DNA from 2 places in the Streptomyces sp. NPDC001922 genome. Region 1 is predicted to be linked to the other one. Evidence: riboswitches for the same ligand, from Rfam matches in the RefSeq annotation. Region 1 holds a riboswitch; the other holds the start of a gene.
The links. A riboswitch is a leader RNA that binds a small molecule or an ion and turns the genes downstream of it on or off. The one in region 1 is predicted to bind cobalamin.
Positions count from the first base shown of each region.

Region 2: linked by a shared signal. The riboswitch ahead of ACFYYR_RS06895 (energy-coupling factor ABC transporter permease) and the one ahead of ACFYYR_RS14390 (ABC transporter substrate-binding protein) in region 1 are both predicted to bind cobalamin.

Region 1 covers NZ_JBIASV010000007.1:122,247-128,156, forward strand. Annotated here, with positions in the region: gene ACFYYR_RS14375 (NAD(P)/FAD-dependent oxidoreductase) at 1-171, shown strand, start outside; gene ACFYYR_RS14380 (NAD(P)/FAD-dependent oxidoreductase) at 168-1,502, shown strand; gene ACFYYR_RS14385 (NAD(P)/FAD-dependent oxidoreductase) at 1,584-3,023, opposite strand; cobalamin riboswitch at 3,275-3,456, shown strand; gene ACFYYR_RS14390 (ABC transporter substrate-binding protein) at 3,491-4,489, shown strand; gene ACFYYR_RS14395 (FecCD family ABC transporter permease) at 4,566-5,540, shown strand; gene ACFYYR_RS14400 (ABC transporter ATP-binding protein) at 5,537-5,910, shown strand, end outside.
Region 2 covers NZ_JBIASV010000003.1:312,054-317,963, forward strand. Annotated here, with positions in the region: gene ACFYYR_RS06880 (energy-coupling factor ABC transporter ATP-binding protein) at 1-176, opposite strand, end outside; gene cbiQ (cobalt ECF transporter T component CbiQ) at 173-922, opposite strand; gene ACFYYR_RS06890 (energy-coupling factor ABC transporter substrate-binding protein) at 927-1,295, opposite strand; gene ACFYYR_RS06895 (energy-coupling factor ABC transporter permease) at 1,292-1,984, opposite strand; cobalamin riboswitch at 2,013-2,208, opposite strand; gene ACFYYR_RS06900 ((2Fe-2S)-binding protein) at 2,361-3,077, opposite strand; gene ACFYYR_RS06905 (chaplin) at 3,319-3,558, shown strand; gene ACFYYR_RS06910 (GNAT family N-acetyltransferase) at 3,816-4,382, opposite strand; gene ACFYYR_RS06915 (VOC family protein) at 4,472-5,209, opposite strand; gene ACFYYR_RS06920 (aromatic acid exporter family protein) at 5,361-5,910, shown strand, end outside.

The DNA.
Region 1 (5,910 bases):
GTCGCCGGGCTCCGGCGCCGCACCCGGGCCATGAGCGGCAGGTGCCAGGGCTACCACTGCGGCGCCGCCGTGCACGCGCTGTTCGCCCGGGGCGGCGGCCCGGGCGCAGTCCCCGCCGTCCCCGCCTCTCCGGACTCCCCGGACTCCCCGCGAACGAGGACCCCGTCATGACGGCCGACCCGCCTCCCGCCCTTGCCGGAGCGTCACCCATCGCCGGAGTGTCGCCCACCGCCGCCGGTCCGCTCCGGCGCAGCGTCGACGTCCTGGTCATCGGCGCCGGGCCGGCCGGGCTGACCGCGGCCGCCCGGCTCGCCGCCGCGGGCGCCGGACGGGTGGAGGTCGTCGACCGGGAGCCGTACGCAGGTGGGCTCACCCGCCACTGCCCTCACCGCGGGTTCGGCGTGAGCGACCTGCACCGGCTGCTGACCGGCCCGGACTACGCCCGGCACCTGGCCGACGCGGCCGTACGCGCCGGCGCCGTCCTGCGCACCGGGGCCGGCGTCACCGGCTGGGCGGGCCCGCTCACCGCGGCCGTCACCGGCCCGGCCGGACTCGAACGCCTCACGGCACGGGCCGTCGTCCTCGCCACCGGTGCCCGGGAACGGCCCCGCAGCGCACGGCTGGTGCCCGGCACCCGCCCCGCGGGCGTCCTCACCAACGGCCAGGTCCTGCGGTCCCTGCACGGTGGACTGCGGTCCCCGCACGGTGGACATCGCGGCACGGTCGGCCGCCGCGCCGTCGTCGTCGGCGCCGGGCCGTCCGGCCGTGCCACGGCGCTCGCCCTGGGCCGGGCCGGGACCGAGGTGGCCGCGCTCGTCACCGGCCTGCCGCGCCACCGGTCCTCCTGGGCACAGACCCTCCCCGCCCTTCCGGACCGGGGGATCCCGCTGCTCGCGGACACCACGGTGACCGGACTCCACGGCCGGGACCGGGTGGAGGCCGTCGGGCTCCGGCACCGCGACGGCCGGGCCATGACGCTCCGCTGCGACACGGTGGTGTTCACCGGCGACTGGATCCCCGACCACGAACTCGCCCGCACCGGCGGCATATCCCTCGCACCCGGCTCCCGCGGGCCGTCCGCCGACACCGCGTTCCGCACCTCCGAGCCCAAGGTCTTCGCGGTGGGCACGCTGCTGCGCCCCGGCGAGTCCGCCGGTACCGCCGCCCGGGACGGCGCGCTCGTCGCGGAGCCCGTGCTGCGCCACCTGGCCGGCGGGGGGTGGCCGCCCGCCCCGGTGCCCGTGCTGGCCGAGGCACCGCTCGCCTGGGTCACCCCCGACCGGATCGGCCCCGTGAACTCCCTTGCCGCGCACGGGAGGTTCAGCCTGGAACCGGCGGAAGTGCTCGTCCGGCCACGGCTGATCGTCCGGCAGGACGGCCGGACGCTGCACCGGCAGCGGGTGTGGGAGACCGCCGTGCCCGGACGGCCGGTGCGGCTCTCCGCGGCATGGTGCGCACGGGCCGCGGCCCACGGGGGCCCGGTGCTCGTCTCCGTCGCGTGAACGGTGGCCTGCGGGGGACGGACGGGAGACCGAGGCGGCGTCTGCCTTCGGAGACGGCCCCGCCCGGCCGCCCGGCACCGCTCACCGCCCCGAGATGACCCCCGCCAGCCGGGCGAACGCGGAGGTGTGCGCCAGGCCGGCGCTCTCCCGCCGGTCCGCGGCCCGGAACAGGGCGTGGATCAGATGAACCCCCGCCCACCGCAGCGGCTCCGGCTCCCAGGGCCGCACCTGCCGCCCGACCCAGGGCAGCGCGGTCAGTTCGGTGTCCTGCCGCAGCAGGAGGTCCCGCAGCGTGCGGCCCGCCAGGTTGGACGTCGTCACCCCACTGCCCACGTACCCTCCGGCCCAGCCCAGACCGGTGGTGTGGTCCAGCCGGACCGTGGAACACCAGTCCCGCGGCACGCCCAGGACACCGCACCAGGCGTGCTCCACCGCGGAGTCCGCGGCGGGCGGGAAGAGCGTGACGAGCGCGCGCCACAGGGCGTCCACGGTCTGCGGCCGGGTGACGCCCCCGGTGTCCGTGCGCGAACCGAAGCGGTACGGAACTCCCCGGCCGCCGAGGGCGATCCGGCCGTCCGCGGTGCGCTGGGCGTAGATGTAGGCGTGGGCCGTGTCGCCGAGCACCTCCCGGTTCCGCCAGCCGATCCGCTCCCACACCGTGTCGGGCAGCGGCTCGGTGACGATCATCGAGCTGTTCATCGGCAGCCACTGACGGCGCAGTCCGGCGATGCTCGCGCTGAACCCCTCCGTCGCCCGGATCACATAGTCGGCGGTCACCCTGCCCCGGTCGGTGCGGGCGACGGCCCGCCCTCCGGCGTTGCGGGGGAGGATCTCGGTGACCGTGGTGCCCTCCAGGATGTCGACTCCGCGGGCGGCCACCGCCCGTGCCAGCCCCGAGGCCAGCGCCGCGGGCTGGACGGCGGCGGCGTGCGGCGTCCAGGCGGCCGCCGACGCCCCCGCCACGGCCACCCGCTCCGCCCGTTCCGTCGCGTCGAGCAGCCGCAGGTCCTCCTCGGCGAAGCCCCAGTCGCGCTGTTCCTCGACAGCGGCCAGCAGCCGCGCCTGCTGCGCGGGGCCGACCGCGACGCGCAGCATGCCGCCCTTGTGGATGCCCGCGTCGATGCCCTCGGTGTGCGCCACGGCGATCACCTCGTCGACGGACCGGAACAGGGTGCGCTGCATCTCCCGCACCGCGGCCCGGCCGTGCTGCGCGGCGTAGCGCTCCCGGGCCCCGGCGAAGCCGTGGTAGAGCCAGCCGCCGTTCCGCCCGGAGGCGCCGAATCCCGCGAACTCCCGCTCCAGCACGGCGATCCGCAGACCGGGCCGGTCCCGCGCGAGGTAGTACGCGGTCCACAGGCCGGTGTAGCCGCCGCCGACGATCGCCACGTCGTAGTCGCGGTCCCCGGGGAGGGCGGGCCGGCGCCCGGGCGGGCCGCCGTCCCGGTACCAGAAGGAGACGCCGCCGTTGACGAATCCGTCCGCCAAGGGTGCCGTACGAGGAGTGGTCCGGCCGTGGTTCATCCGAGGGGCCCCGCATTCCCGGTGGTCGCAGACCGTTCAGGGTAGGCGGTACCGGGCCGGACGGAACACCCCCGTCGGTGCCGGGCCGGCCGGACACCCCGTCGGTGCCGGACGGCGGAGGAACGGCGACCGCTCCGGCCTGCCGCACCCCGGGCGGGCGCGGTTCCCCACGGAGGCGGTTCACACCGGGGCGGTTCCCGCAGGGCAACGAGCGGCGCAGCTCACGGGCTCGCGCCCTGGGCGGGCTGATCGCGCTCTGACAGAATGCGGGTGTTCACGAGGCGGCGGACCCCGGGAAGCCGGTGCGAATCCGGCACGGTCCCGCCACTGTGACCGGGGAGCCGCTTCGAACGGCGGTGTGCCGCACGGCGCACCGCGCCGGGACGGGCCGCTCCTCGGGAGTCAGACACCGGACTGCCGCCTTCAGCACCGACCAGGGGACGCGGATCCCCCGGAGGAGGCATGCCATGTCCCGGTTCCCGGGGTCACTGCGCGTCCGGACCATCGCGGCGGCTCTGCTGCTGCTCCCGCTCACCGGCTGCGGCCTCGCGCCCACGGACGACCGGCCCGCCGGCCGTTCCGCCGCCGCGAAGGGCTTCCCGTACACGGTCACCAACTGCGGTGTGAAGACCACGTTCACGGCTCCGCCGAAGCGGGCCGTCACCCTGAACCAGCACGCCACCGAGGTCATGCTCGCCCTGGGCCTGGAGAAGCGCCTGGCCGGCACCGCCTACCTCGACGACCGGGTGCTGCCCCGCTTCCGGGACGCCTACCGGGGCGTCGACGTCCTGGCCGACAAGTACCCCTCGTACGAGAAGCTGCTCGCCGCCGGACCCGACTTCGTCTACGGCGGCTACGCCAGCGCCTTCGACAGGAGCGAGGGCCGGGACCGCGGTTCGCTGGAGAAGAGCGGGGTGCACACCCGGCTCAACATCGAGAGCTGCGGCCGCGGTCCGGTGCGGGTGGACCGGCTGCGTCAGGAGATCCGCGAGACCGCGCGCACCTTCGGCGTCCCCGAGCGGGCCGACGCCCTCCTGGCCCGCCAGGACAAGCAACTCGCGGCCACGGCGAAGCGGTTGAAGGGCGCGGACCGGCCCTCCGTCCTCGTCTACGACAGCGGCGACAGCGCGGCATTCACCGCGGGCGGCAAGGGCATCGGCAACGAGATCGTCCGCCTCGCCGGCGGCCGGAACGTCTTCGCCGACCTCGACCGCACCTTCGGCGACGTCTCCTGGGAGAAGGTCGTCCAGCGGCGCCCCGAAGTGATCGTGATCTACGACTACGGCGGCACCCCGGTGGCGGCCAAGAAGAAGCGGCTGCTCCGCGACCCGGCGCTCGCCGACGTTCCGGCGATCCGGAACAAGCGCTTCGCGGTGCTGCCGCTGTCCTCCGCCGTGCTCGGCGTGCGGGTGCCCGAGGCGGTCGACTCGCTGGCCCGGCAGCTCCACCCCGGACACGGCGGTTAGCGCGGTGCTCCGCCGAATACCGCGGACCCCGGCGGGGCGGCTCCGCTGCTCCCTCGTCCTCGCCGGCCTCGCGGCCGTGTTCGCCGCGGCGGCGGTCGCCGGGCTCGCCCTGGGCCCCGTCCGGATCCCCGCCGGGGATGTGCTGCGCATCCTCGCCGGGGACACCGGGGCCGGCCCGTTCACCACGATCGTGCGCGACGTCCGGCTGCCGCGGGTCCTGCTCGGCGCCGTCGTCGGCGCCGGACTCGCCGTCGTCGGGACCGTTCTCCAGGCCCTGGTCCGCAACCCGGTGGCCGACCCCTTCCTCCTCGGCATCTCCTCGGGCGCCTCGACCGGCGCGGTGCTCGTGGTGGTGCTCGGTCTCGGCGCGGGGGCGACGTCCTTCGCCCTGCCGGCCGGTGCCTTCGTGGGATCGCTCGGCGCCCTCGTCGCCGTCTACGCCATGGCCCGCCGCGGCGGGACGATGACCACCGGCCGGCTGGTCCTCGCCGGGGTGGCCGTGCAGTACATCCTCTCCGCCCTCACCAGCCTGGTGCTCGTCACGGCCGCCGAGGCCGAACACCTGCGGGCCGTGCTGTTCTGGACCCTCGGCGGTCTCGGCGGCGCCCGCTGGGACGCACTGCTCCTGCCCGCGGTCGCCCTCGCCGTCGGTACCGCCGTGCTGATGGCGCTGGCCCGGCCGCTCGACCTGCTACTCGTCGGCGAGGAGGGGGCCACCGTCCTGGGGCTGGACACCGGGCGGTTCCGGGCGGCGGTGTTCGTCCTCGCCTCGCTGGTCACCGGGGTTCTCGTGGCCGTCAGCGGAGCCATCGGCTTCGTCGGCCTGGTGGTGCCGCACGCCGCCCGGATGGCCGTCGGGGCCGGACACCGCGCCCTGCTCCCGGTGTCGGCCCTCGGTGGCGCCGCCTTCCTGGTCCTCGCCGATCTGCTGGCCCGGACCGTCGCCGCCCCGGCCGAGGTTCCCGTGGGCGTGCTCACCGCCCTGGCCGGCGGCCCCTGCTTCCTGTGGCTGCTGCGGCGCACCTCTCGTACCGAAGGGATCACCGGATGAGCGCCCGGACTCCGGCGCCCGCGGAACTGCGGGCCGAGGCCGTCTCCTTCCGCGTCGGCGGCGCCCCCGACGGGCGTCCCATCCTGGACTCCGTCGACATCGAGGCCCGCACGGGGGAGACCGTCGGCCTCGTCGGCCCCAACGGCAGCGGCAAGACGACCCTGCTGCGGTGTGTCTACGGCACCCTGCGGCCCACGGCGGGCCGCATCTTCCTCGACGGCCGGGACATGGCGGAGCTCGGCACCAAACGCCGGGCCCGGCGCATTGCCACCGTTCCCCAGGACGCCGGTGCCGTCTTCGGGCTGACGGTCCGCGACATGGTCGCCATGGGCAGGTCCCCGCACAAGCGCTTCTGGGAGACCGACACCGC
Region 2 (5,910 bases), on a different contig from region 1:
CGGAGGCCTCCGCTGAGCAGCCGCAGCAGGGTGGTCTTCCCGCTGCCGTTCCGGCCGAGCAGCGCCAGGCTGCGGCCGTCGCGGATGCCGAAGGTGATGTCGTCCAGGACGGCCGGCCCGTCCTCGTAGGCGTATCCCGCGCCGAGGAGTTCCACCACGTGCGGTCCTGCGGTCATGGGGTGAGCCTTTCGAGTGCGAGCGTGAGGGCGGCGATCCCCGCCAGGAGCGTGACCGACGCGGCCACGAAGCGCCGGGAGACCTCGGCGTCGGCCACCAGGACGCGGAGGGAGCCGTCGTAGCCGCGGCCCGCGAGCCCCGCCTGGAGCCGGGCGGCCCGCGCGAACGCCCGGACGAACACGGTGGCTCCGAGTCCGGCCAGCGACCGCCAGGCCGCGGCCCGTCCGGACTGGCCCAGCCGGGCGGCCTGGGCCTGGCGGACCCGGGAGACGGTGTCCAGGAGCAGGAAGGCCATCCGGTAGGTGACCAGGGCGACATCGACCACCGCGGGCGGCACGCCCGCCCGCGCCAGCCGGGGCAGCAGGTCGGACAGGGGCGTGGTGAACGAGAACAGCAGCACCCCGAGCGACGCGGCGGAGGTGCGCAGCAGCAGCTGTCCGGCGTGCGCGGGCCCGTCCGGAGCCAGGGAGAGCGGGCCGTGCGGGCCGCCCAGCCGGACGAGGAGCGGCAGGGCGCCGGTGACGCAGAACCCGAGCGGAATGCGGTAGGCCCGCCACAGCTGACGGGGCGGCACGGCGGCCGGACCCAGCAGCAGGACGAGCGCGGCCACCGCGACGAGGAGCGACCCCGGCCACGGCGGCAGGCAGACCGCCGACACCGTCAGACCGAGCGCGAGAACGGCCTTGTCCAGGGGGTGGCGGCGGCGCCAGCGACTGCTGTGCGCCGCCGCGTCGATGGGCAGCACGCGGCTAGGCCGCGGTCTCGCGGTCCGGCGTCGCCGCCCCGCCCGGGGCCCCGGAGCCGCCCTGGGACGCGGCCTGCTCCGCACCCTGACGGCGCCCGCGGCGCAGCCCGAAGTAGTACGCCAGGACGCCCGCGCCGAGCGCGGCCTGAAGGGCGAACAGCGCGGACTCCACCTCGCCGGACGGCGGTTCGTAGAGCGGGCTGAACCAGGGCTCGTAGTCCGGCCGGATCTCGGTGATCGCGGACTCGGCCTGGGCGTCGGCGCCCGTGAAGGGCTCCTTCTTGTGGTCCCCGAGGCCGAGCGCGAGCGGCAGCACCGCCAGAGCGACGACCAGCGCCAGCAACAGCAGGTTGATCTTGGTGTGACGCTTCATCGGGCAACGGCCTCCTGCTCGTCCGCGCAGCGGGACAGCACGCCCAGCCGGATCAGATCCCCCTTGCTGGACTGGGTCAGGAGGCGCATCACCAGCACGGTGAGGATGCCCTCGCTGACCGCCAGCGGGATCTGGGTGACGGCGAAGATGCCGCCGAACTTGGCGAGGGAGCCGAGGACTCCGGTGCCCGGGTCGGGGAAGGCCAGCGCGAGCTGCAGGCTGGTGACGCAGTAGGTGCTGAGGTCCGCGACGAACGCCCCGGCGAACACGGCAGCCATGAGCGGTGCGCCCAGCCGCCGGACCAGCCGGTACACCCCGTATCCGGCCCAGGGGCCGACGATCGCCATGGAGAAGGCGTTGGCCCCGAGCGTGGTGAGTCCGCCGTGGGCGAGCAGCAGCGCCTGGAAGAGCAGGGTGATCGTGCCGAGGACCGTCATGATGGGCGGCCGGAACAGGATGGCCCCGAGGCCGGTGCCCGTCGGATGCGAGCAACTGCCGGTCACCGACGGGATCTTGAGGGCGGAGAGAACGAAGGTGAAGGCTCCGGAGGCGCCGAGCAGCAGCGTGCTCTCGGGGTTCTCCTTGACCTCGCGGGACAGGGACCGGACGCCGTGGACGACGAACGGGGCAGCGGCGGCGCTCCAGGCGACCGCGTGCAACGGGGGCAGATACCCCTCGGCTATATGCATGGGAAAGCGAACCTCTCCAGCACCTCGTGGATGGACGACGCGCCCCGGCCGGTCTCCTGGCTGACGGGTCGTGCCGCCCGGACTCCGCCTTCCCGGGCACCGAGCCGGCGGCTCGGCGTCCCAGTGGCTCCCCGAAGGGTGGAACCGGACTTCCCGATCACAGTGGCGAGGGCCGCACCGGTTTCATCACCGGTTTCCCGTACACCAAGGCCCTGCGAGGTTAGTGGGCAGCACGCTCCGGCCACAACCGGGGGTTGGTATCGGCCACCACCGGAGGCTGGAGCACGGTGCGCTTCCGGGGCGCGGGCGACCGACCACGCGCCCCTCGCGTGAGCATGTTCACGGTCCCGCGGGCGATTCCGTGGTGGCCGTCGCTTCAGGCGAGCGCGCAGTCGCCGCAGAACCCGCCACCCGGGACCCGGTAGTAGAGACAGCAGCTGCGCCGGGTGAAGGTGCCGCCCGCGAGGGTGCCGGTGCCGTGCAGCGGCGGTTCCCGGAACAGCTCCCGGACCAGCGCCGACGCCGTGTCCGCGGCCTCGGTACGGCCCTGCGCACGGCACCCGTCACGCAGGACGCGGTACGAGCCGAACAGCGCCGACCCGGCGTTGCCCCAGAGCAGTTGCCCCGAAACCTGACACACGGACCGCACGGCGCGGTGCAGGGGGACGAGGTGGGCGTCGACCACCGCCGTGCGCAGCCGGTCCGCCGAGGTGCCGGGATCCGCCGCCGACACGGGGCCGGGCAGCCAGAGTTCGTCCGGCGCGCTCCGGTCCGGGTGCCACCACAGGCGCTCCGGGGAGAGGTCGGGGAGGGCGCCGGCGAGCACGGCGGAGCCGAGCGCGAGGGACCACAGCCGGGCCGCGAGACCCTGGAAGACGAGGGAAGCGCCCACCCGGAGCTCGTCCGTGCCCAGCCGGCCGGCCACGGTCGCGATCCGGGCGCGCAGCGGACCGGGGCCCGCGTCCAGCTCGGCGAGCGGCACATACCCGTGGGCGCGCGGCCCCTCTCCCGGCGCCTCCGCGGTCCGCACGGCGAAGAACGGCCCCGCCTCGGCGACCCGGCGCAGGCCGGCGGCCATGGACATCCCCGGCATGTGGCTCCTCTCCGTCGCCTCCGGATTCTCCCGTACGGGCCGGCGGCGGCCGGGAGGACCCCGGGGCGGGACGCTTCGCACTCGCGCGGAGGGACGGCGGCAACACGTCGCCCGTCGATCACTCGATCGGGCCAAAGCCGTCCACGAGGCGCATCTTCACCTCGTCCGGTGCGTTGATCCGGTTCCCTGCTTGTCACAGGCAGGGACGTTTCTTTCTGTACGACTGAAAAGAGTTTGCGTCATGTCGCGTATTGCCAAGGCCGCCGTCCTGGCCGCCACTGCCGGTGCCGCCCTCTCCGCCGCCGCTGGTGCGGCGGTCGCCGACTCGGGCACCCAGGGTGCCGCCATGCTCTCCCCGGGCCTCGGTTCGGGCAACCTGGTCCAGGCCCCGATCCACGTGCCGGTCAACGCCTGCGGGGACACCGTGAGCGTCATCGGTGTCGCCAACCCCGCCCTCGGGAACTCCTGCGCCAACCGCTGAGGTTCCTTCGGTCGGCAGGGCTCTGTCGACCGGTGAGTCCTCGGGGCCCCCGGGCCCCGACCGCTGAGGGGAGCACGCCGGGCAGCGTTCCGGCTCCTCCGCCCCCTCGGCTGTGGCGCCCGTCCACGGGACGGCGGGCGCCACTTTCCTGCTCTCGCACCGCCCCCGTCTCCGCACTCCCCCTCCCCGCCTCCGCGGCCCCCGCACCCCCGATGTCAAGATCCGCCGATGCCCGGACCCGCCGCGACGTCCCCGCGTCAGCCGTGGGCGCGGTCGGTCGGCATGCGGACCGGTTCGGCCAGGTCGGAGGGGCGGATGCGGTAGACGTTGAGCCGCATGTCGTAGTACTTGGTCGTCTCCCCCACCCACTCCATGCCGATCCGGCGGGCCGTCGCCGCGGCTTTGGTGTTGTTGGGGCGGGCGACCGCGAACAGTTCGTCCACGCCCTGCTCGAACGCCCACCGGACCACCGCGGCACCGGCCTCCGTCGCATAGCCGCGGCCCCAGGTGTCGGGGCTGAGCTGCCAGCCGATCTCCAGGTCCTCGTCGTAAGGCGGCAGCATCCGGATGACGACCCCGCCGACCACCCGGTCGTCCTCCCGGCGCTGCACGGCCCAGCGTCCCGACGGCCGCACCAGGTTGGGCTGCGACTCCTCCCACGCCTGGAGGACGGCGCGCATCGCGGGGAGGTCGCCGACCCGGTGCATGGCAGGCGTCAGCCAGTGGGCGACCTCCTCGGCGCCGTAGATCCGCAGCGCGGCCTCGGCGTCGCCGGGGGTCCAGTCGCGCACCACGAGCCGTTCCGTACGCAGCGGCGCATACATGCTCCTCACGCTAACCGGAGCGGGGCGCACCGGCCTCTCGGCGAGGTGTGCGCAGGTGTTCAGGCGGTGGTGTTCAGGTGCGGCGGTGTTCAGGCGGCGGCGCCGGTCCCCGTGGTCACCGTGAAGAGGCCGCCCTGCGGATCCCGGAGGGTCGCCGAGCGGCCGATCGAGGAGTCGTCCGGCTCGCCGGTGACCGTGCCGCCCGCCCGGACGGCCGCCTCGGCCGCGGCATCGACGTCAGGCACCCGGAAGTAGACGTTCCAGCGGGGCCGGACCTGCGGGTCCGGATCCGCCTCCACACCGCCCCCGCGCAGCCGCGCCACCTTCTGCCCGCGGGCCAGGACCACCACGGCGTCGTGCTCGTACTCGACCTCGCAGCCGTCGGGCCGTCCGGAGGCCCAGTCGAAGACCTCCGCGTAGAAGATGGCCGCGGCGAAGGCGTCGCGGGTGCGCAGTTCCAGCCACGCCGGGGCGGAGCCGGCGCCGACGCGCCATTCGGGGAGGACCTCGCCCTCCCAGAAGCCGAACACCGCGCCGGCCGGGTCGGCGGCCAGCGCGGCCCGGCCCTTGCCGTAGGTGAGCGGGCCGACCGCCACGGTCGCGCTGCGCTCCCGGATCCGGGCGGCCACGGTGTCGGCGCTCTCGGCCGCGAAGTAGACGGTCCAGGAGACGGGGACCGCCATGGTGTGGGCCAGGGCGCCGATGCCGGCCACCGGCCGTCCGTCCGCGAGGGCGACGCAGAATTCGTCGCCCAGGGTGCCGGGGCGGAACGTCCACCCCATCACCGCTCCGTAGAAACTCTGGGCGGCCTCGAGTTCCCGCGTCATCAGACTCACCCAGCAAGGCACTCCGTGCACCGCGCGCGTGGAGGACATGTCCGCCACTGTGCCATCCGCCGCATCCGTTCGCCCGCCGACCCACCCCGGATGGACCGGCGCAGGTGACGCTCCCGCCCGACCTGACGCGATCATGTGAACTGTGCCTGCAGTCCGGGAGACCGTCGTCGGCCTGATCCGGCGGCGCAACGAGCCGATCGTCGTGCAGACGGTGCGCTGCACCGTGGCCGCGACGCTCGCCTTCGCCGCCGCGGAGTGGCTCATCTCCGGCGGGCCGCCGCCGCTGCTCGCACCGCTGACGGCGCTGCTGGTCGTCCAGGTCAGTCTCTACGCGACGCTCACCAGCGGGATGCGCCGGGTGAACAGCGTGGTGGCGGGCGTGCTGATCTCCTCGGCCTTCAGCGCCCTGGTGGGACTGAGCTGGTGGAGCCTGGGGCTGCTGATCCTCGCCTCCCTGGTGGTCGGGCACATGGTGCGCGTCGACGAGTTCGTGCCGGAGGTGGCGATCAGCGCGATGCTCGTGCTGGGCGTCAGCCATGTGGCCCAGGCGGCGTGGAGCCGGGTCGCCGAGACCCTGATCGGTGCGGCGACCGGCATTCTGCTGAACGCCCTGGTCGCGCCGCCGGTGCTGGTGGAGCCCGCCGGTGAGGCCATCGCCGGTCTCGGCCGGCGGATGCGGACGCTGCTGATGC